DNA from 3 places in the Polaromonas sp. P4_F4 genome. Region 3 is predicted to be linked to each of the others. Evidence: predicted binding sites of a transcription regulator. Region 3 holds the regulator's gene; each other region holds the start of a gene.

Evidence for each region. The regulator sigma-54, encoded in region 3, starts transcription at its own class of promoters, with help from an activator protein. The targets are predictions, from matches to a motif close to TGGCANGNAANCTGCTTT.
Region 1: AC1DUR_RS02595 (ammonium transporter) is a predicted target of sigma-54. The motif match lies at 4,788-4,805, and genes of this name have one in related genera.
Region 2: glnT (type III glutamate--ammonia ligase) is a predicted target of sigma-54. The motif match lies at 1,579-1,596, and genes of this name have one in related genera.

The regions. Positions count from the first base shown of each region.
Region 1 is NZ_JBFUJO010000002.1:4,187-11,815, reverse strand. It holds gene chrA (chromate efflux transporter) at 1-890, opposite strand, end outside; gene AC1DUR_RS02615 (chromate resistance protein ChrB domain-containing protein) at 887-1,777, opposite strand; gene metW (methionine biosynthesis protein MetW) at 1,916-2,524, opposite strand; gene metX (homoserine O-succinyltransferase MetX) at 2,521-3,684, opposite strand; gene AC1DUR_RS02600 (TMEM165/GDT1 family protein) at 3,937-4,500, opposite strand; yybP-ykoY riboswitch at 4,502-4,705, opposite strand; gene AC1DUR_RS02595 (ammonium transporter) at 4,886-6,088, shown strand; gene AC1DUR_RS02590 (sigma-70 family RNA polymerase sigma factor) at 6,193-6,759, shown strand; gene AC1DUR_RS02585 (zf-HC2 domain-containing protein) at 6,799-7,050, shown strand.
Region 2 is NZ_JBFUJO010000006.1:206,234-213,862, forward strand. It holds gene AC1DUR_RS09275 (class II glutamine amidotransferase domain-containing protein) at 1-80, opposite strand, end outside; gene glnT (type III glutamate--ammonia ligase) at 93-1,487, opposite strand; gene AC1DUR_RS09285 (helix-turn-helix domain-containing protein) at 1,649-2,251, shown strand; gene AC1DUR_RS09290 (electron transfer flavoprotein-ubiquinone oxidoreductase) at 2,314-4,020, opposite strand; gene AC1DUR_RS09295 (HutD/Ves family protein) at 4,076-4,687, opposite strand; gene AC1DUR_RS09300 (electron transfer flavoprotein subunit alpha/FixB family protein) at 4,691-5,668, opposite strand; gene AC1DUR_RS09305 (electron transfer flavoprotein subunit beta/FixA family protein) at 5,715-6,470, opposite strand; gene AC1DUR_RS09310 (NAD(P)/FAD-dependent oxidoreductase) at 6,509-7,629, opposite strand, start outside.
Region 3 is NZ_JBFUJO010000008.1:42,947-50,575, forward strand. It holds gene AC1DUR_RS10685 (THUMP domain-containing class I SAM-dependent RNA methyltransferase) at 1-929, opposite strand, end outside; gene AC1DUR_RS10690 (RNA polymerase factor sigma-54) at 1,067-2,614, opposite strand; gene lptB (LPS export ABC transporter ATP-binding protein) at 2,756-3,592, opposite strand; gene lptA (lipopolysaccharide transport periplasmic protein LptA) at 3,607-4,218, opposite strand; gene AC1DUR_RS10705 (thiol:disulfide interchange protein DsbA/DsbL) at 4,379-5,041, opposite strand; gene AC1DUR_RS10710 (SPOR domain-containing protein) at 5,345-5,974, opposite strand; gene argS (arginine--tRNA ligase) at 6,056-7,629, opposite strand, start outside.

The DNA of each region.
Region 1 (7,629 bases), on a different contig from region 3:
TGCGGACCGGTGAGCCAGCCGAACTGCTCCACCGCGCCTTGATAGACATAGGGCAGCACCGCGTAGGCGCCGCCAAAAGTCAGCAGCGCGGCCTTGGTGAAAAACCAGCTCATCTGGGTCAGCGCGCCGCCCCAGCCCTGCCAGGCCATCAGCGCGCCCATGGGCAGCAGCCAGAGCACGGCCCCTGTTGCCAGCACCGTCGCCAGCCGCGATGTCTTGAAGCGCGCATGCTCGGGCGTCGGTGTGTCGTCGTCGATCAGGGCCGGACCCTGCGCCACGACAGCTGCCCCGTGCCCGCCGCCGCCAGCAAACTGTCCCGGCGCGAATTTCGCGCACAGCCAGCCGGTCAGCGCCGCGCTCAGCACCACCCACGGGAAGGGTACATGCAGAACTGCAATGGCCACGAAACTGAGGACAGCCACCGCCCACGGAACCGGGGCTTTCGCCGGGCTTTTCAGCGATTTGCTGCCGATGCGGTGAACCGCCTGCACCACGATGGCCGCCACAGCCGGCTTGATGCCATAGAAGATGGCGGCGACCACCGGCACGTCGCCAAAGGCGACGTAAATCCAGCTCAGCGCCACCAGGATGAACAGCGAGGGCAGCACGAACAGCGCACCGGCGACCACACCACCCCATGTCCGGTGCATCAGCCAGCCGATGTAGGTTGCCAGCTGCTGCGCCTCGGGCCCGGGCAGCAGCATGCAGTAGTTCAAGGCATGCAGGAAGCGCTTTTCCGAGATCCAGCGTTGTTGTTCCACCAGCTCGCGGTGCATGATGGCAATTTGCCCGGCCGGCCCGCCGAAGCTGATGAAGCCCAGCTTGAGCCAGAACCTGAAGGCCTGCGCAAAGCTCACTGCGGCGGGAAGGGACGTTGCAATGTGGCTCATGCGGTGGTCGCTTTCACGATCATGGTTTCGGGTTTCCAGCTGTGCGTCTCGGCTTGCGCACTGCGGCACCAGGCATACAACGCGTCATACAGCGGCAGGGCGGCTTCCAGCATGCCGGCGTCGCTGGTGGCGTGCAGTTGCGACAGCCCCAGCGAGAAGGCCAGCAGACCCGCCGACTGCGGTGCGAGTTCAAGGCGGTCGGTGTCGGCGCCGCGCACGATGCGGGCGAGTATTTCAAGCGCCGGATCGCCCAACTCAAAGGCGCGCAGCAGGGTGTCGAAGCTGCACAGCTCACCCTCGTGCGAGACCGGCGCGCCGGGAATGTCGTAAGCCACGGCGCCCAGGCGTGCCGCCTCGTCAAACACCCGGGCCGTGGGCACATAGAAGAACTCCGCCCGTGCGTCGATAAAGCGGCGAATCAGCCAGGGGCAGGCGATGCGGTCAATCTTGGGGCGTTCCCGCGTGATCCAGCGCGAAGCCTGCTCGCTGCCGCCGCCTACGCCCCAATCGGGCCGCTTGAGCATGGTCAGGGGGCGATGCGCGCGCCACTGCGCGATGTCTTGCGGTGAGTCGACGCCGTCTTCGCCGCCCTCGATGCCGCCGGCCAGCGCGTGCGCGTTCCAGCCCGCGGCACGCAGCGTGGCCACGGCATCGGCACTCACGTCGTGGCCATAAACACAGTAAACCACCACGTCGCCGTGACCCGATGCAGCGCGCTGCGACGTGGCGAAGGCCGCCACGTCTTCAGGCGCGCAGCGCCTCGCGCCGACGAGCAGGTATCGGCTTTCAAAAAATTTGTTTTCGCGCCGCACGTCGAGCAGCAGCGGTGCATCGGCACGGCCCATGCGGGCGGCCAGTTCCTGTGGGGAAATGAAAGAGGTGTCCACGAAAAATACTCCAAGTCAGTTACCAGCGCTTGGACGGGACACCGTCTATCTGTGAAGAGTCGGGAGGCTGAAATCCCGATGGCTAAATGGTAGCACCACCGACTGCGATGCGCCAGCCTGCCGCGCGCACCGGGGCCGTCAGGCGCGGCGGAACTTGAAGACCGCGCGGCTGGCCCGGGCATTGGGCCAGAAACGGACTTCCCGGCCATCCTGCAGGCCAAACTGGTCGAGGATCTCCAGCCGGTTTTGCAACGCCAGCGCTTCAAAATCCTGCAGCGTGCCGACACGGATGTTGGGGGTGTCGTACCACTGGTAGGGCAGCACCTTGGTGACCGGCATGCGGCCGCGCAGCACCGCCAGGCGGTTCGGCCAATGGCCGAAGTTCGGGAAAGCGACGATGCCGATGCGGCCCACGCGGGCAGTTTCGCGCAGCATGATTTCAGCATTGCGCAAGTGCTGCAGCGTGTCGATCTGCAGCACCACGTCAAACGAGCCGTCGCCAAACATCGCGAGGCCTTCCTCCAGGTTCAGCTGGATCACGTTCACACCGCGTGCCACGCAGGCCTGCACATTGGCGTCGTTGATCTCGACGCCGTAGCCCGAGCAGCCGCGCTCGCGGATCAGGTGGGCCAGCAGCTCGCCGGTGCCGCACCCGAGGTCGAGCACGCGCGAGCCATGCGGCACCAGCCGGGCAATCGACAGCAGAGCCGCCGAGGGCTCCACATTGAGTTCGACAGGCAGGTTCATACGGCCACCTTGCTCTGAAAGTAGGAGCGCACCACACCCAGATAGCGCTCGTCCTCCAGCAAAAACGCATCATGCCCGTGCGGCGCATCGATTTCGGCATAACTCACGTCGCGCTGGTTGTCGAGCAGGGCCTTGACGATTTCACGGCTGCGCGCCGGTGAAAAGCGCCAGTCGGTGGTGAAGCTCACCATCAGGAATTTTGCCGTGACGCCGGCCAGCGCCAGGGTGAGGTTGCCGCCAGATGCCTTGGCCGGGTCAAAGTAGTCGAGCGCGCGGGTAATCAGCAGATAGGTGTTGGCGTCGAAATACTCGCTGAACTTGTCGCCCTGGTAGCGCAGGTAGCTTTCGATCTGAAACTCGACATCCTGGGTGGAAAACCGGTACCCGCTGGCGTGGCTGCCGATGGCGTCGCGGAGCTTGCGGCCAAACTTCTCGTTCATCACATCGTCGCTCAGGTAGGTGATGTGGCCAATCATGCGGGCAATGCGCAGGCCGCGCTGGGGCAGCACGCCATGGCGGTAAAAATGGCCGCCATGAAAGTCGGGGTCGGTGACGATGGCGCGTCGCGCCACCTCGTTGAAGGCGATGTTCTCGGCTGTCAGGTTGGGCGCGCTGGCCACCACCACCGCATGGCGCACGCGCTCGGGGTATTGCAGCGTCCAGCTCAGGGCCTGCATGCCGCCCAGGCTGCCTCCCATGACGGCCGCCAGCGTCTGGATGCCCAGCGCGTCGAGCAGCCTGGCCTGCGCGTGGACCCAGTCCTCCACCGTGACCACCGGGAAGTCGGCGCCATAGATTTCATTCGTGTCCGGATTGACCTGCATGGGGCCGGTGGAGCCGAAACAGGAACCCAGGTTGTTGACGCCGATGACAAAAAACTGATTGGTGTCTACCGGCTTGCCCGGGCCGATCATGGTGTCCCACCAGCCTTCGGACTTGCCTTTGATGCGCCCGGTCTCGTCGAGGTAGACGCCGGCCACATGGTGGGAGGCATTCAGCGCGTGGCAGATCAGCACCGCATTGGATTTGTCGGCATTGAGCTCGCCATAGGTTTCATAGCTCAGGTCATAGGCGCGGATCGACGCGCCGCTTTGCAGCGGCAGGGCGTCCGCAAAGTGCATGGACTTTGGCGTGGCAACAAGGACTGAAGCAGAAGACACAGAAGACACGATAGAAAGGCCCGTGATCGAAACAAGACTGGATTTACTGGACTGGACTGGAAAGTGAAACGGCAAAAAGAAAACCCGGCATCGCTAAGGGCGAGTCCGGGTTCATGGATGTTCGTCTTTAGCGGTACTTTTTAAGCGCCCGCAAGCTGAGCAAATCGGCGCTGCGGCAAGTATAGCAAGGCTGAAGCGGCGCCCCGCAGGTCGCCTTGCGCCCTGACCGGTGTGCCTGTCGGGCACCGGCGTTCAGGCGGGTATCAGCAGCGCGATGGCACCCAGCACCGCAAAAATCACCGCCGACACGAGATGAACCACGCGCAGCGGCACCAGGCGGGTGACACGCTCGCCCAGCCACACCACGGGAGCGTTGGCCAGCATCATGCCCAGGGTGGTGCCGGCCACCACGCCCAGGTACATGTCGTAGCGGGCGGCCAGCATTACCGTGGCGATCTGGGTTTTGTCGCCCATCTCCGCCAGGAAAAATACGAGGACGGTGGTGCCGAACACGCCAAGGCTCGGCGACTGGCCGCCGGCGTCGTCCTCGAGCTTGTCCGGAATCAGCATCCAGGCCGCCATGGCCAGGAAAGACGCCCCCAGAATCCAGCGCAAGGCCTGGGGGCTGATCATCGTGGTGACCCAGGCGCCCAGCGCGCCCGCCATGGCGTGGTTGGCGATGGTGGCGACCAGAATGCCCAGGACGATGGGCCAGGGTTTGCTGAACCGGGCGGCCAGCAGCAGGGCGAGCAGCTGGGTTTTGTCGCCCATTTCGGCGAGGGCGACGATGCCGGTGGAGATGAGGAAGGCTTCCATGAATGACTCCGGCCGGTACAAAACCCATGACTGCACGGCGACCCCCGGCCTATAACTTTTTCAAGCTATGGAGGCTGTGCAGTCAAAGGTCTCGCCAAGTCCGAAAACCGTTTGCGCCATGCCGGCCCTGTTGCAAGGCCAGACAAGTCTGTTGACGCAAACCCCTCTCACTCAAGGAAGGAGGCTACTCCCCAATGACAGCCTGCATTCTACCAAGCCCTCCGCGACCGGGCAGCGAAGGCGCATGAACCCATACGGCGGCGTTCCGATGCACCAACGCACATTTATGGCGCATTTCTTGCTTGTATTTGGTGCGATTTCGGGATTTTCCTGAGATACGCACCAAAACAGCACTAAAACACCCCATTTCACCCAAGAGGAACTTATGGAAGCACTAAAACAGGGCTCGGATGCCCTGTTCATTCTGCTCGGCGGCATCATGGTGCTCGCCATGCATGCCGGTTTTGCCTTTCTGGAGCTGGGCACCGTCCGCAAAAAGAACCAGGTCAATGCACTCGTCAAGATCCTGGTCGACTTCTCGGTGTCGACCGTGGTCTATTTCGTGGTGGGCTACGGCGTCGCGTATGGCACGCATTTTTTTGTCGGCGCGGAACAACTTGCCGCTAAAAACGGCTATGAGCTGGTCAAGTTCTTCTTTCTGCTGACATTTGCGGCCGCCATCCCGGCGATTATTTCGGGCGGCATCGCCGAACGCGCACGCTTTTACCCACAACTGATCGCAACGGCCGTCATCGTGGGCTTGGTCTATCCGTTCTTCGAAGGCATCGCCTGGAACCAGCATTTTGGCGTGCAGGCCTGGATCAAGTCGTTCACCGGCGCGGAGTTTCACGATTTCGCCGGTTCCATCGTGGTCCATGCGGTGGGCGGCTGGCTGGCACTGCCCGCCGTGATTCTGCTCGGCGCACGCAGCAACCGCTACCGCAAGGACGGCGCGGTCTCGGCTCACCCGCCTTCCAATATTCCGTTTCTGGCGCTGGGCGCCTGGATCCTGACGGTCGGCTGGTTCGGTTTCAACGTGATGAGCGCGCAGACCATCGACAGGATTTCCGGCCTGGTGGCCGTGAACTCCCTGATGGCCATGGTGGGCGGCACCCTGGCCGCACTGGTGTTCGGCAAGAACGACCCAGGCTTTGTGCACAACGGGCCGCTGGCCGGGCTGGTGGCGGTGTGCGCCGGCTCCGACCTGATGCATCCGCTGGGCGCGCTGGTGGTGGGCGGTGTGGCTGGCGCTGTGTTTGTGGTGATGTTCACGCTGACGCAAAACAAATGGAAAATTGACGACGTGCTCGGCGTCTGGCCGCTGCATGGCCTGTGTGGCGCGTGGGGCGGAATCGCAGCCGGCATTTTTGGCAGCCAGGCACTGGGTGGCTTGGGCGGGGTGAGCCTGGGCGCGCAATTGATCGGCAGCGCCATGGGCGTGGCGTGGGCGCTGCTGGCAGGCTTTATCGTGTATGGCGCGCTCAAGGCTTCGCTCGGGCTGCGGCTGAGCCAGGAAGAGGAGTTTGAAGGCGCCGACCTGTCGGTTCACCGCATCGGCGCCACGCCTGACCGGGAAGTCAACTGGTAATTGTGGTTGCGGCCGGCAATCCCCCGCCTGCGCAGGCGGGGGGTGTCCGCCACCAATTGCAGCGTGGCGCACACAAACAGCCCCGCTGCCGCTAGACTGCCCCCATGCCGACTTTTGAAGAACAGCTGGTTGAACACCGCGTCTACCTGCTCCGCTTTGCGCGCCTTCAGCTGCGCAATGACGACTGGGCTGAAGATGCGGTATCGGAAACATTGCTGGCCGCACTGTCCAGGCCGCAGAGTTTCGGCAATCGCTCGCAGCTCAAGACCTGGCTGGTCGGCATCCTCAAGCACAAGGTCATCGACCTGATTCGCAGCAACGCACGGCTGGTGGCCCTGCCGGATGCGCAGGTTGACGAGGAGGGCGACGAGCTTGATCGTCTGGCATTCAAGGCCGACGGCCACTTTGCCGAGATGCCCAATGATTGGGGAGACCCCCACCAGACCTTGCAGCAAGTGCAATTCTTCGAAATTCTGGATGCCTGCATGGAGCGCTTGCCGCCGGCGCTGGGCCGGCTGTTCCTGATGCGTGAATGGCTGCAGCTTTCTTCACAGGAAGTCTGTAAGGAGCTGTCTCTCACGCCGACCAACCTGTATGTCCAGTTGCATCGGGCCCGGCTGCGCCTGCAGGAATGCCTGAATATCCACTGGTTTGGCAAGCACAGCGCCTGAACATTCAAGCATTTAACCTAACCCTAACGGCTTTTTGGCGTGAAACCGAATATCACTTTGCTAAGACGCACCTGCCGGCAGGCTGCTGCGCTGCTGATCGCGCGAGAAGACCATGTCCTCAGCATGCCCGACCACGTCGCGCTGAAATTGCATCTGCTGGCCTGCAAAGCCTGTCCCAAATTCGAGAACCAGATCCTGACCACGCGCGCCGCCATGCGCCGCTGGCGCAACTACACCAGCGATGCGGAACGGGCGGCCGACAAGACTTCAGCCGATCCGTCACCCGACTAAAACCATCATGGTCATCGCAGCGGGGGTGGGCACGCCTGGGACTGCCCCGTCCAGATCCGGCGCCAGCCTGGCTCACTGGCCACTGACCCTGCAAATTTATGTAACTATTTACCTGTCTGGTGCAAGGTTTGTTTGTCCTGCACCCATGCCGGCAATGGCGTTTGCGGCGCTTCAGCAGCCAGTCGCCCTCCTGCATGTCCACATGCCTGGCGAGCCCGCGGCGGGATATTCTGGGGCAGGGGTCGCACCGAAGGCTTTGTGGTGTGTAGGCGCTAACTCTTCTGAAACATTAGCTGCAGCTTTGATTTAATTCCTGCATCAGCAACCGCTTCAATTTGTCCGTCCAGCGGTTTTCAGCCGTTTTCCCTGCGTTTTCAACCCGCCAACATTGACCCCGGCTGGCCAGGTGGCGACCATCAGGCGCTGCGGATATGCCGTGCAGCGTCTCCCATGAGGCCCGCGAAATCGTCAAAGCCAGTGTTCATGCGGGCTTTCACTACCCCGGGTAATCACGATAGCTGGTTGTATTTTGAATAAGTGAAGCATAATATGCGGGTGTAAATGCCAGCAATGCCGGTA
Region 2 (7,629 bases), on a different contig from region 3:
ATCATCATGGGCACCATGAGTTCGCCGAGCTGCTCACGCAGCGCCGGCGTTTTCACCAAAAGTCCAACTATTCCGCACATGGCGTTTCCCTTTCAAAAGAATTCGAGGTATTGCTTGATTTCCCAATCGGAGACGTGACGCTGATACTCCAGCCACTCCATCCGCTTGAGCTTGAGGAATTCCTGGGCGACCGGGCCCAGCGCATCGCAGACCAGCGTGTCAGCTTCCAGGGCGTCGAGTGCCAGGCCGAGGTTCTGCGGCAGCAGGCCGATGCCCGCCTCGCTGAGTTCGCTTTCGCTCCACTCGTAGAGGTTGGTGTTGCGCGGCACGCCCGGGTCCAGCTTGCGGTCCACGCCGTCGAGGCCCGCGGCGATGACGGCCGCGGTGGCCAGGTAGGGATTGGCCGCACCGTCCGGCAGGCGCAGCTCCAGCCGGCCCTTGGGGATGCGGATCATGCTGGAGCGGTTGTTGTCGCCGTAGGTGATGTAGGCGGGTGCCCAGGTCGCGCCGGTGAGCGAGCGACCAACCACCAGGCGCTTGTAGGAGTTGACGGTGGGCGCGCACAGCGCGGTGAGCGCCGGTGCATGCGCCAGCAGGCCGCCGAGAAAGTGATAAGCCAGCTCGGAGAGTTCGAGGCCGCGTGCATCGCTCTTATCGCAAAACAGGTTGCTCTTGCCGTCGCCGATGGACATGTGCATGTGCATGCCGTTGCCGGGACGGTTGGCAAACGGCTTGGGCATGAAGGAGCACAGCAGGCCCATGTCGTTGGCGATCTCCGACGCCGCCATTTTGAAGAAGACGAAATGGTCGGCCGAGGTCAGGCAGTCGGTGAAGGTGTAGTTCAGCTCGAACTGGCCGTTGGCATCCTCATGGTCGATCTGGTAGACGTCCATGCCCACGGCGCGCAAGTCGTTGGACAGGCGCTCCAGGAAGGCACGCGTGCGCGACAAGCCCTTGTAGTCATAGCAGGGCTTGGCCAGCGTGTCGCTGGGATCGCACGGTGCGAGCGCACCCTTGTCGTCGCGGCGCAGCAGCGAGAACTCGGGCTCCAGGCCGGTGAAGAGCGTGTAGCCGCGTTCCGTCAGTCGCTCGATCTGGCCGCGCAGCACCACGCGGCTGTCGAAGGCCCAAGGCTCGTTCTCGACATGGCCTTCGCAAACCATGCGTGCCAGACCCGGTTGCCAAGGCACCAGCGACAGGGTGGAGAGGTCGCCCTTGGCCATGAAGTCGGGGCCGTGCGGCTCGATGCCGACGCCGGAGATGGCGAAACCGGCGAAGCCCGCGCCCTCTTTCATGATGGAAGGCAAATGCGCTACCGGTACCGACTTGGCCTTGGCCACGCCGTGGATGTCTACGAACTGGGCCAGCACGTAGCTGACGCCCTGCTCAAGCAAATAGGCCTGCGCCGCCTCGACCGTGTCGAAGCGTGGCGAGGGGACCAGCGTACCGGCCGGCGCGGCCAGGCGGGAGGTGGGATCTGACTTCATGGAACAAGCTCCTTGGGTCTTAACAAAATAGTGCAACGCACTACGGGGAACGACTTGCTCCATGGTTGAAGCTTATCGCATTAATTCCTGTGATGCAACATTTATGCCTACTGCGAACTATTTTTTTGGTGCATTAAACTTGCTCAAAAGCACTGCCCACCATGACCACTCCCGTTGAAATCCAGCCCCCCTCCCTCGAAGAATCCGTCGGCGCGGCCATCCGCCAGCTGCGCCTGCGCGACGGTCTGACCATCGCCCAGATCGCTGAACAGGCCGGCCTTAGCAGGGGAATGCTCTCGAAGATAGAGACCGGCAGCACCATGGCTGGCATGGACACACTGGCTCGCATTGCACGCGCGCTTGGCGTGTCCATGTCCATGTTGTTCAGCAAGTACGACGCAACTGCTGCAACCGCGCAGCACGTCAAAAGTGGTGCAGGCATGGAAGTGGTGCGTCGGGGCACCAAAGACGGGCACACCTACCACCTTCTGGCATACGACCAAGGGCCCGTCAAACTCTTCGAGCCCTTTCTCATCACCATCGACGACGACAGCCAGCGCTACCCGACCTTCCAGCATCCCGGCACGGAATTCCTGTACATGCTCGAAGGTGTGATCGAGTACCGCTGTGGCCAGCAGACCTATGTGCTGCAGCCGGGCGACTCGCTGAGTTTTCAGGGCGACGTGCCGCACGGGCCGGAGAACCTGACGCAATGCCCGATCAAGTTCCTTTCCATCATCATTTATCCGCGCAACCCGGAATGAAAAAGAGGCCATCAAGCTGGCCTCTTTTATTTAACGCACAAAACGCCTACGCGCCAGACGCTTCACATGCCCGCGTAGTTCGGCCCGCCGCCACCTTCGGGCGTGACCCAAACGATGTTCTGCGTCGGGTCCTTGATGTCGCAGGTCTTGCAGTGCACGCAGTTCTGCGCGTTGATCTGCAGGCGGTCGGTGTTGTCGGCGTTCTTCACGAACTCGTAGACGCCCGCCGGGCAGTAGCGGCTCTCGGGGCCGGCGTATTTCGCCAGGTTGATGGTCACCGGCACGCTCGCATCCTTGAGCGTCAGGTGCGCGGGCTGGTGCTCTTCGTGGTTGGTGTTGGAGACGAACACCGAGCTCAGGCGGTCGAAGGTGAGCCTGTTGTCCGGCTTGGGATAGGCGATGGACTTGCACTCGGCCGCGGGCTTGAGGCGCGCGTGGTCGGGCTCGGTTCGGTGGATAGACCAGGGAGGGCTCTTGATGCCCAGCTTGGGCAGCAGCCACTGCTCGATGCCGGTCATGAATGAGCCGACATACACGCCCTTCTTGAACCACTGCTTGAAGTTGCGCGACCGGTCCAGCTCTTTGGCCAGCCAGCTCTCGGCGTAGGCCTTGGGGTAACCGGCGAGTTCGTCGTGCTGGCGGCCGGCAATGACGGCGTCATAAGCAGCTTCGGCGCAGAGCATGCCGGACTTGATCGCAGCGTGGCTGCCCTTGATGCGGCTGGCGTTGAGGTAACCGGCTTCGCAGCCGACCAGGGCGCCGCCGGGGAACACCGTCTTGGGCAGGCTGAGCGCGCCGCCCGCGGTGATAGCCCGCGCGCCGTAGCTGACGCGCTTGCCGCCCTCCAAATAAGCCTTGATGCTGGGGTGCGTTTTCCAGCGCTGCATTTCCTCGAAGGGGCTGAGGTAGGGATTGGTGTAATCCAAACCCGTGACCAAACCCAGCGTGACCTTGTTGTCTTCCAGGTGGTACATGAAGCCGCCACCGTAGGTGTCGCTGGCCATGGGCCAGCCGGCCGTGTGGATCACGAGGCCGGGTTTGTGTTTGGCCGGATCGATTTCCCAGAGCTCCTTCACGCCGAGGGCGTAGGACTGCGGATCCTTGCCTTCGTCAAGCTTGAAGCGATTGATGAGCTGGCGGCCGAGGTGGCCGCGCGCGCCTTCGGCGAACACGGTGTACTTGCCGTGCAGCTCCATGCCGAGCTGGAAATTGTCGGTGGGCTGGCCGTCCTTGCCGATGCCGAGGTTGCCGGTAGCGACACCTTTTACCGAAGGTAAGCCCCCATCTTCGGAACCGTCGTCGTTGTAGAGCACTTCAGCGGCGGGAAAGCCCGGGAAGATTTCCACGCCCAGGTTCTCGGCCTGCTGCGCGAGCCAGCACACGACGTTGCCCAGGCTGATGACGTAGTTGCCTTCGTTGTAGAAGCACGCGGGCACGAAGAAGTCGGGTATCTTGACGGCGCCGGTCTCGCTGAGGAAGAGGACTTCGTCGGCGGTGACGGGCTGGTTCAAGGGCGCGCCGAGTTCTTTCCAGTCGGGGAAGAGTTCGGTCAGCGCCTTCGGGTCCATCACGGCGCCGGAGAGGATGTGCGCGCCGGGCACGGAGCCTTTTTCGAGCACGACGACGGAAAGCTCCGTGCCTTTTTCAGCGGCGAGCTGCTTGAGCCGGATGGCCGTGGCCAGGCCGCCGGGGCCGCCGCCCACCACGACCACGTCGTATTCCATCGCTTCGCGGGGGCCGAACTGGGCCAGGATTTCTTCGGTGTTCATCGGGGTGGGCTTGAATTGTTTTTGGGGGAAGAAAGCGACAACGCCAAGCCGGCGTTCAAGGGCTGAGCTGCGCCACCAGCAGACAGGCATCGAGGCTGAGCGCCTCCACGCGCAAGGCGCCCGCCAAGCCATGGAAATGCAGGCCTTCGCCCAGCCCCACATGCTGCTCGATAGCCGAGGCCGCACGCGTGCCGCGAAACGACAGGCTGAACTCCCCCAAGGCCACCAGCACCACCAGGGCGCCGCTTTCAGCCAGCGACAGCTCGGCGCTGCTCCGGTGGGCGCTGACGGCGGCCGTTGCCTGGCCGCGCCGCGTCATCACATTGAACAGGCGCACCGGGCCCTCGCCCAGCTCGGTGGCCAGCGCCAGCTCGCCGTCGAAGGCATGGCCGTCGCCGAGCCGGGTGAACCGCAAGGCAGCGGCATCGGCGCGCAAGGTGAGCTGCCGGCCATCGGCCAGCAGCGCCTGGCGATCCATGCCGGCAAAGACAGAAAACGGGCCGTCGCGGCGGATGTCCGCCAGGCTGACGCGCCAGTCCCAGCCGCCATCACCCGTCCCGAAGGCGGCGATCTGCCGTGTCTGGCCGCCGCCATTGCGCCAGGGCTCGGCCACCAGGTCCGACACGGCAAAACGGCGCAGCCCCGCGGGCAAAGCGGCGACGTTCATGGCTCAGGCCGCGGCCGATGCAAGCGATGCGACCGGCGCAGCCGGCAGGCCGGCCTGCAGGGCCGGCAGCGCGTCGAAGAGGTCGCCGACCACGCCGTAGTCGGCGATCTGGAAGATGGGGGCGTCCGGGTCCTTGTTGACGGCGACGATGCAGTCGGCGTCCTTGATGCCGGCCAGGTGCTGGATGGCGCCGGAGATGCCCAGCGCCACATAGACCTGCGGCGCGATGGTCTTGCCGGTCTGGCCGATCTGCACGGTGTTGGCGGCAAAGCCCGCGTCCACCGCGGCGCGCGAGGCGCCCACGGCGGCCCCCAGGCAGTCGGCCAACGCCTCGACCCTGGCCATGCTCTCCCGCGAGCCCACACCCCGGCCGCCGGCCACGACGATGTGCGCCCGGCCGAGGTCCGGCCGCGTGCTGGCGGCCGCCTCCCGGCTGAGGAGGCGTGTGCGCGTGTCCGGCGCCACGGCGGGCACCGGGGTGATGGCCACGGCTGATTCGGCGTGGCCCACCGGCTTGAAGCTGCTGGCGCGCACCGTCAGAAAGGTCATCAGCGCGGTCGAGCGGACCTGCGTCAACACGACGCCGGCATAGGCCGGGCGTTCCAGGGTGTCGCCGTCGACACGCGTCACATCCGACAGGTAGGCCGCGTTGCACAGGGCCGCCGCACGCGGCAGCGCGGCGCGCGCGGCCAGGGTGTGCGCAGCGATCACCCAGCCATAACCGGCGGCCATGGCGGCCAGTTGGCGGGCGCGGGTTTCGGCGCCGGGCGACGCGAGCGCGGGGTCATCGGCCACGAGCACCATATCCACGCCGTGCAGCTGCGCGGCCTGGGTGGCAGCGGCCGTCAGGCCGTGGCCGATGAGCAGCAGGTGGACCTGCGTATCAGCGATAGCGGCCAGCCGTGTGGCCGCCTTCACCACGTGGGCGGTAGAGGGGTCGAGTTGCAGGCCGTCGCAGGCCGCCAGGACGAGGATGTTCATCAGAAGACTCCGGGAATTTCAGCGAATGAGCGGACGGGCGAAAGGTTCAGACCGCCTGGAAGGCCGGCAGGCCGCGCAGGCGATCGACCAGCGCGGGCATGCCAGCCAGTCGCACGCCGGGCGCACGCGCCGCGGGCTCGGCCACGCCCAGCAGCTGCACCCAGGGCTGGCCGCTCTCGGCCAGCGAGGCGGCGGGCAGCGTGGTGATGGTGGCTTTTTTCGCCCGCATCATGGCGGGCAAGGTGATGTTGCGGGGATCGCACAGGCGCAGGTCGACGCTGAGCACGGCGGGCAGGCTGAGCGCGAGTTGCTCGGCGCCCATATCGGCATCGGTGGAGACCTGCAACTCGTCCGCTTCAATCGCCAGCCGGTTCACGGCGACGGCCTGCGGCCAGTCGAGCAAAGCGGCCAGCATGGGGCCGGTGGCGCCGAGGTCGTCGTCGATGGCCTGCTTGCCGCAGAGGATGAGGCCGGCGCCCTCCTGCTCGGCCAGGGCGCGGAACAGGCGCGCGGCGCCCAGCGGGTCGAGCGCGGCGGGCGCATCGACCAGGATGGCGGCGTCGGCCCCCATGGCCAGCGCGGTGCGCAGCACGTCCTGCGCGATGGGCGCGCCGCAGGTCACGGCCGTCACGCGGCTGGCGAGGCCCTGCTCCTTCAGGCGCACGGCCTGCTCCAGCGCGACCTCATCGAAGGGGTTGATGGACATCTTGACGCCAGCCGTGTCGACGGCCGAGCCATCGCTTTTGACGCGGACCTTGATGTTGTGGTCGACGACGCGCTTGACGAGAACGAGGATGTGCATGGGATGACTTCAGAAAGGAGGAAGGGAGGAAGGGCCGATCAGGACACGGCGCCCAGGCCGTACTTGCCGACCAGTTGCTGGCCGGTGCGAAAACGCTCCAGTGCGTAAGGCGCGATGTCGACCTCGGTCGCGAGACCCAGGGCCGATTGCGCCAGCACCAGGCCCACGGCCGGCGAGAGTTTGAAGCCATGGCCGGAAAACCCGTAGCCCACTACCAAGCCTGGCACATCGGGCAGGCGGCCCAGCACCGGGTTCCAGTCAGGCGTCACGTCATAGACACCGGTCCATGACGAGGCCACGCCCGCCGTCTCGTAGCTGGGGAAACGCTCGGCCACCTGGGCGCCGACTTCCACCATGTAATCCATGCTGATGTCGCCCTGCTCGTTGTCGGGCTTGGGCAGGGTTTCGCCCACAACGCCCTCGCTGACCAGCATCTGCTTGCCGCCGTAGCTGCGGCAGTACAGCATGCCTGGCGAACCCAGGTCCTTGTAGACCGGCATCTTGAAGGTGTAGGCCTCAGGGCCCTCGAGGGCGAGCACGCTGTGGCGCTCGGGCACTACCGGGCTCGGAATGCCTGTCCAGCGTTCAATGTCGGTGGCCCAGATGTTCTGCGCGCTGATCACCGTGCCGCTGCGGAAGGTGCCCTGCGAGGTTTCGACGCCGGCGACCTTGCCGCCTTCGAGGAGCAGCTTGTGGACTTCCACGCCTTCCTTGATCTTCACGCCCAGCCGGCGGGCGCTGCGCGCAAAACTGGTTGCGACCAGGTAGGCGTCGGCAAAGCCGGCTTCGGGCTCGTAGCCGATCAGCGCCGCATCGTCGAAGCGCGCAATCGGCAACAGGCTGCGGGCCTCGCTTTGCCCCAGGAAGCGTACTTCGATGCCCTGAGCCTGCTGGGCCTCCAATGCCGCGTGCAATGGCGCGAGCTTGGGGCCTTCAGGCGCGGCGATGACATAGCCGCACTTGACCATGCCAGAGGCGGCGTCTTCATCGCCTAGGTAGTTGGCGAAATCATTGAACACCCTCCATGAGGCCTGCGCCATGCGCACGTTTTCAATCACGGAATAGTGGGTGCGCAGAATGCCACTGGACTGCGAGGTCGTTCCCGCGCCGATTTGCGTGCGGTCCAGCACCAGCACCTTGGTGCACCCCAGGCGCGCCA
Region 3 (7,629 bases):
TAGGGGGGGTTCACCAGCATCACGCCCGACGGCGCGGGCGGCATGCGCTGCAGCGCGTCGCCGCCGCGCAGCTGCACGGCGTTGGCCACGCCCGCGCGCTCGGCATTACGCTCGGCAAAATCCACCATGCGGAACGACACATCGCTGCCAAACACCGGTGCCGTCGGCTCCGTGATGGCCGCCTCGGCCTGGTCGAGCAGTCCCTCCCACACGTGAGCCTGGAAGGGCAAATATTTCTGAAAGGCAAAGCGGCGGTTGATGCCGGGCGCGATGTTGCAGGCAATCTGCGCCGCCTCGATCACGATGGTGCCGGAGCCGCAGCACGGGTCGTACAGCGGCACACCCTCTTTGCACTGCTGGTCCCAGCCGCTGGCGGCAATCATGGCGGCGGCCAGTGTTTCCTTCAGGGGGGCGTCTCCCTTGTCTTCGCGCCAGCCGCGCTTGAAGAGCGGCTCGCCCGAGGTGTCGATGTAGATGGTCGCCGTGTCTGTCGTCAGGTGCACATACACGCGCACGTCGGGCCAGCGCGTGTCCACATCGGGGCGCACCTCGTACTTGGCGCGGAAGCGGTCGGCAATGGCGTCCTTGACCTTGAGTGCCGCAAAGTTCAGGCTGGTCAGCGGGCTGTGCTGCGCAGTGATCTCGACCTTGAAGGTCTGCTTCGGCGTGAACCAGATTTCCCATGCGACGCTGGCTGCCGCGTTGTAGAGGTCCTGCTCGCTGCGGTACTGGTTGTGCTGCAGCTCGATCAGCACCCGCTGAGCCAGGCGGCTGTGCAGGTTGAGCTGCAGCGCGTCGCGCCAGGAGCCCTGCAGCTGCACGCCGGCGCGCCAGGCCTTGCCTTCGATGCCGGTGATGCGTTTGACCTCGCTGGCCAGCAAGGCCTCGACGCCGGCGGCGCAGGGTAAAAAGAGTTGAAGTTGGTTCATGAATGAAGGTTTGCGGCTGGCTGGGTGACGGGCTTCTTTTCAAGCAGGGGCCGCGGCTGGCTTTGCCAGACCGCAGGCGCAGCGGCCCCCCCGGGGGGCAGGGAGCCACACGCAGTGGGCGACCGTGGGGGCTACATTCAAAGCGACTTTCGCAGGTTGGCAGGCGCGATGCGCAAAGCCTCGCGGTACTTGGCCACGGTGCGGCGCGCGCATTCAATGCCCTGCTCCTTGAGCATTTCGGAAATCTGGTTGTCGCTGAGCGGCTTTTTCAGGCTCTCGGACGAGACAAACTGCTTGATGAGGGCGCGCACCGCCGTGCTCGACGCGTTGCCGCCGGTCTCGGTGCCCAGCGCGGAGCCGAAAAAGTACTTGAGCTCGAAGGTGCCGAACGGCGTGCTCATGTACTTGGCCGTGGTGACACGCGAGATGGTGGACTCGTGCAGGCCCAGTTCGTCGGCAATTTCGCGCAGCACCAGCGGACGCATGGCCAGCTCGCCGTGGGTGAAGAAATTCTTTTGCCGCTCCACAATCGCACTGCTCACGCGCAGGATGGTGTCAAAGCGCTGCTGGATGTTTTTGATGAACCAGCGCGCTTCCTGCAAGCGCTGCTGCAAGGCCTGCCCGTTCTGGCCCTTGTGCTGCTTCAGCGCATTGGCATAGATGTCGTGCACGCGCAGACGAGGCATGACCTCGCTGTTGAGGGAGACCTTGAAGCCGCGGCCCGATTTGATGACGATCACGTCGGGCACGATGAGGTTGCGCTCGACGTTGACAAACCGCCGTCCGGGCTTGGGATCCAGCCGGCCGATCACGGCGATGGCGCCCCTGATCACGCTCTCCGGAAACCCGCACAGGTAGGACAGGCGCTTCATATCCCGCTTGGCCAGCAGTTCCATGGGCTGCTTGCACATGGCGATCGCTGCGCGGGTCTCGTCGCAGTCCTTGCAGTCGAGCAGCTGCAGGCCGAGACACTCGGCCAGGTTGCGGGCGCCGACGCCAGCGGGCTCCATGTGCTGCAGCAGCTTCAGGGCCATGGCAAAGTGCTGTTCCAGCTCTTCCGCCTGCTCAAGGTCGTCGCCCGCCAGGCCGGCGGCCAGTGACGCGAGACTGTCTTCGAGGTAGCCGTCGTCATTGAGCGACTCGATCAGGAAATGCAGCGCCGCCTGGTCTTCCTCCGACAGGCGCAGGCCGAGCGACTGGCGGTGCAAATGGTCCTGCAGCGACTCATGGCTGCGGGCCAGGTCGGAAGCCTCGGCCTCGCTGTCGTCCACATTGTTTTTGCGGGCCGGCGCGTCGCCGCCCCATTCGCTGTCGTCCGGCGCCGACTCCACCGTGCCGTCGCCTTCCCAGCTTTCTTCCAGCTTGGCCTCGGAGCTGATCTCGGGCCCTGTATCTACATCGTTTTGGCTTGCAACCCTTGGTTCATCAGGGCTTCCTGCTACTGAATCACCAGCAAACTCAAACTCCCGGCTGTCCTGGCTGACCGGCGTGTCGGCATTCTCCAGGCCAAATTCCTCGCGTGGCGCGGCTTCTTCCGACACTTCCAGGAACGGATTTTCATCGAGCATCTGCTCGACTTCCTGACTCAGCTCAAGGGTGGACAGCTGCAACAGGCGAATCGACTGCTGCAGCTGGGGCGTGAGAGCCAAATGCTGCGAAACGCGGAGGGACAGGCCTTGTTTCATGACATCCCTAAGCGCACGACAAAGCGAGTTGGGATGTATTAACCAAGCGGGGGCCGCGCAACCGGCTTTGCCGGGGCGCAGGCGCCGCCCCCTGCAGGGGGGAGGGAGCTACACGCAGTGAGCGACAACGGGGGGGAGCCATCACATTCTGAAGTGTTCACCGAGGTAAACGCGGCGTACATCGGCATTGTTCACAATCTCGGAAGGGGTGCCGGTCGCCAGCACATGGCCGTCACTGATGATGTAGGCATGGTCGCAAATGCCCAGCGTTTCGCGGACATTGTGGTCGGTGATCAGCACGCCAATGCCGCGCGACTTCAGGAAACCGATGATGCGCTGGATTTCGATCACGGCGATCGGGTCAATGCCGGCAAAAGGCTCGTCGAGCAGGATGAACCGCGGCTGCGTCGCCAGGGCACGCGCAATCTCGACGCGGCGGCGCTCGCCCCCTGACAGCGCCGGCGCCGGCGAGTCGCGCAGATGATCGACCCGCAAGTCCTGCAGCAGCGCATCGAGCCGCTTTTCAAGGTCTGCGCGGCCCAGCGGCTTGCCGCTGGCGTCCAGCTGCAGCTCCAGCACGGCGCGCACATTTTCTTCGACGGTGAGCTTGCGAAAAATCGACGCTTCCTGCGGCAGGTAACTCAGCCCAAGGCGGGCGCGCAGGTGAATCGGCATGTGCTCGACCGACTGGCCGTCAATGGAGATCTCACCCGCGTCGGCACGCACCAGCCCCACGATCATGTAGAACGACGTGGTTTTTCCCGCGCCATTGGGGCCCAGCAGGCCCACCACCTCGCCTTTTTGCACGGACAGCGAGACATCCTGCACCACCTTGCGGCTGCCATAGGATTTCTGCAGCCCCTGGGCCACCAAGCGGCTGGGCGGTGCGGTACTGGCCGCCGGGCTGTTGACTGCCGGGGTATTGACCGACGATGTGTCAGTCACCGCATCCGCGGCTTGATTGTCCGTTCTGTCCATTTTTCGGGTTTCCGTCATGGCCCCAGCGTGGTGCCGGGACGCAAACGGAGCGCGGGTCCGGCCGGCGGCTGCGGAGCCGATGCGGCGCCGCGCGGCGACAGCATGGCGCGAATCCGCCCCGTGGGATTGGTGGCCGTGCGGTTTTGCGCGCCCCCATCCACAGTGAACACATCGGTGTTGTTGTCATAAACAATCAGGGAGCCGGTCGTTTCGTCGACCAGGGTCGCGCCGTTGTAGCGCCGCACCACGGCCTGCTTGATGAATTTGACGGTATCGGCACGGCTGTCGTATTCGATCCGCTCGCCTTCCCCTTCGATGTACTCGTCCACGCCGTCGCGCTTTTTCCGGTAAAAGGCCAGCTTGCCCGGGGCCGCCACGGCAACGGCCTGCTGGTAGCCCTGGGGATCCTGGCTGACATCCACACGCTCGCCCCGAACAATGGTGGTGCCCTTGGTGATCACCACATTGCCGGTGAACACGCTGGTTTGTTTCAGGTCGTCGTAACGCAGGGCATCGGCCTCCGCATTCATCGGCTTGTCGCGGTCAGCCCGCTCGGCCGCGGCGGGAAACACCGCTCCGGCCGCCAGTGCGGCCAGCACGATCAAGGGAAAAAAGGGGTGTTTCATAAAGGCACGAATCTTGCTGCTGGTTTGGAGTGATTGTAGCCATGCCAGCTACGGGAATGGCGGCGAGGGCGAATTGGGCCCATAAAAAAACCCGCCACGGGTGGGCAGGTTTTCGGGCCAACGCCGGGCGTTGGCATATGACGTTCGACTTGCCGTGCGCTTATTTGGCCTTGCGCGATTGCGCGATCAGGTAATCGGTGACCTGCAGGGCCCTGTCCATGGTCTGGGCCAGCTGGCCAGACGTGTAGTAACGCCCGCCGACGCCCAGGGCCGGCACGCCGTCGACCGCGTAGGTGTCCTGCAACTGGGTGGCCTTGCGCGCCTTGGTGCTGACGGAAAACGAGTTGTACAGCTCGACAAACTTGGCCTTGCTCAGGCCCTGCTTCTCCGCCCAGGCCGCCACCTGATCCGCCGTGTTCAGCGCCTGGCGCTCGATATGGATCGCGTTGAACACCTTTTTGTGCAGTTCATTGAGCTTGTCCATGGCTTCCAGCACATAAAAAAGACGCTGCTGCGGCTCAAAATCGGGACGGAAGGCCACCGGCACGCGCCTGACGGTCACGTCTTTGGGTGCTTTCTGGATCCAGGCCTCGAGTTGCGGCTCAAAGGCGTTGCAATGCGGGCAGCTGTACCAGAAAAATTCCACCACTTCGACCTGGCCGGCAGGCACGTCGGTGGGAGCGGGTTTGCCCAGCGTCAAATAATCCGTTCCCTCCTTGAAGGCGCGGGCCTGAGCCTGCGCGGCTGTGGGCAGCGCAACGCCTCCCCAAGTGGCGGCGGCTGCCACGGTAGCGGCTGAAAGCGAAAACTCACGTCGTTGCATCAATTTTTCTCCTGGTTTCCTGGTCTGTGGGTCTGTGTGGGGGTATTTTGCAAAGCGGCCACTTACTTATTCAGTGAAAAAAACAAGCCGGCCGGCCGTTTCGTACAGGGGTTGGTACGCCCCCGCCCATAAAAGTTCACCCTGTGTGGTGTTGCATGCTTGACGGTACAAATAAAACCGATGGATTTTTGTTCAGGGCAAGGCGCAAACCACAGCAATAGTTCCACTATTGCGAGGATTTGCAACGCCGCCATGGGCAAAAAGACACGGTTTTATGTACCGGATAGCGTGCAACACCACACTCTAGCGCTGCACCCTGACGAGGGCCGTTTCTATCGAGTTGCCGTCCAGCCGCTCCTTGACCTTGTCGGCGTCTTCTTTTTTATCAAAGGGGCCAACGCGCACGCGGTACACCGTTCGGCCCGACTGCTCGCGCTCACTCACCTTGGCCTGCACGCCCAGCAGCATGAGCTTGGCGCGCTGCTGCTCCGCGTCTTCTGGCGTACGGAATGCACCGGCCTGGACAAAATAACTGAACGGGTCAACGCCCGAGACGGCGGGCGCGGCGTCCGCCCTGGCCTTGGCGAGATCGCCCAGCGGATCCGCGGAGGTGGCGGGCTTCGCCGGGGGCGCGGGAGCTGCCTTGGGCGCGGTCGCCGTGGCGGGGGCCGGCACAATGCCGGGTTCGCCGGAAGCGCTGGAAGCAGAAGGGAGCGGCTTCACAGGCGTTTTGCCCGCCAGCGGGGCATTCGGGTTCCAGTCCCGGTTCTTTTTGGCTTCCGCGGCGTCGCTGTCGGGATTGCGCGACTGGCTCTTGTTCATGAAAGGCACCGGCACTTTGGTGATGTAGACCGCCACGGCCAGCGCGGCGCCCAGGCCGATCAGCGCGCCAATAACCAGACCCAGCAGGGTTCCGCCTTGTTGTTTTCTCATACCTTGCCCAATTTTCTTGCCTGCCTCTGAATCCCGCTCTGAATTTCGCTCTGAATTCCGCTGTGTGTGCTTCATGGTTGCCTACATTTTGTGGGGCGCACTGACGCCCAGCACCTTGAGGCCATTGTGCAGCACCTGCGCCGTCGCGGCGACCAGCGCCAGGCGCGCCAGCTTGACGGCTTCATCGTCCACCAGAATCCGCTCGACGTCGTAATAGCTGTGGTAGCAGGCGGCCAGCTCGCGCAGATAAAAGGCCACGTCGTGCGGCGCCAAACCGGCGGCCGCGTTGCTGAGCATGTCGGGGTACTTGGCCAGCAGCAGCATCAGGGCCTGGGCTTGCGGGCTGACCAGTGCCGACAGGTCCACGCTTTTCAGCTGGCCCTGATCGCCGCCCTGCGCGGCCCAAGTGCCGAGAATCGAGCAGATGCGCGCATGGGCGTATTGCACGTAGTACACCGGGTTTTCATTATTTTTTGCCAGCGCCAGGTCGATATCAAAGACGTACTCGGTGTCGGGTTTGCGGCTGAGCAAAAAGAAGCGCACGGCGTCCGCGCTGGTCCATTCGATCAGGTCGCGCAGCGTGACATAGCTGCCGGCGCGCTTGGAGATCTTGACCTCTTCGCCATGGCGCACGACGCGCACCATGGTGTGCAGCACGTAGTCGGGGTAGCCCTGCGGAATGCCGGCGCTGGCGGCCTGCAGCCCGGCGCGCACGCGGGCAATCGTGCCGTGGTGGTCCATGCCCTGGATGTTGATGGCCTTGCTGAAACCGCGCTCCCATTTGGCCAGGTGGTAGGCCACGTCCGGCACAAAGTAGGTGTAGCTGCCGTCGCCCTTTTTCATCACGCGGTCTTTGTCGTCGCCGTAGTCGGTCGACTTGAGCCACAGCGCGCCGTCCTGCTCGTAGGTTTTACCGGCGTCCTTGAGCTTTTGCACCGCGCTGTCGACACGGCCCGAGCTGTACAGGCTGGACTCGAGGTAGTAGTTGTCAAACCTGACCGAGAAGGCCCGCAGGTCCAGGTCCTGCTCATGGCGCAAATAGGCCACGGCAAACTGCCGGATCGAGTCGATGTCTTCGACATCACCGCTGGCGGTGAACTCCCGGTCGTCGGACTTGACGGTCTTTTTGGCCAGAAAGTCATTGGCGATGTCGGCAATGTAGTCACCGTTGTAGGCGGGCTCGGGCCAGCCGGCATCGCCCGGTTTGAGGCCTTTGGCGCGCGCCTGCGTGCTGGTGGCCAGGGTCTGGATCTGCACGCCGGCGTCGTTGTAATAGAACTCGCGCCACACATCCCAGCCCTGCGTGTCAAACAGGTTGCAAATCGCATCGCCCAGCGCCGCCTGGCGGCCATGGCCCACATGCAGCGGCCCGGTCGGGTTGGCCGAGACGAACTCCACAATCATGCGATGCGGGCTGTCGGCCAATTGCATGCCGTACTGGTCTGCACCCTGCAACACTTCCCGCACCACCTGCTGCTTGGCTTCGGGCTTGAGCCGGATATTGAGAAAACCGGGGCCGGCAATTTCGATCGCGTCCACCCAGCGCGCAAACGCGGGCGCCTGGAGCAGCAGCCCGCGCAGGTTTTCCGCCACCTGGCGCGGGTTGAGCTTGAGCGGTTTGGCCAGCTGCATGGCCGCGGTGGAGGCAAAGTCGC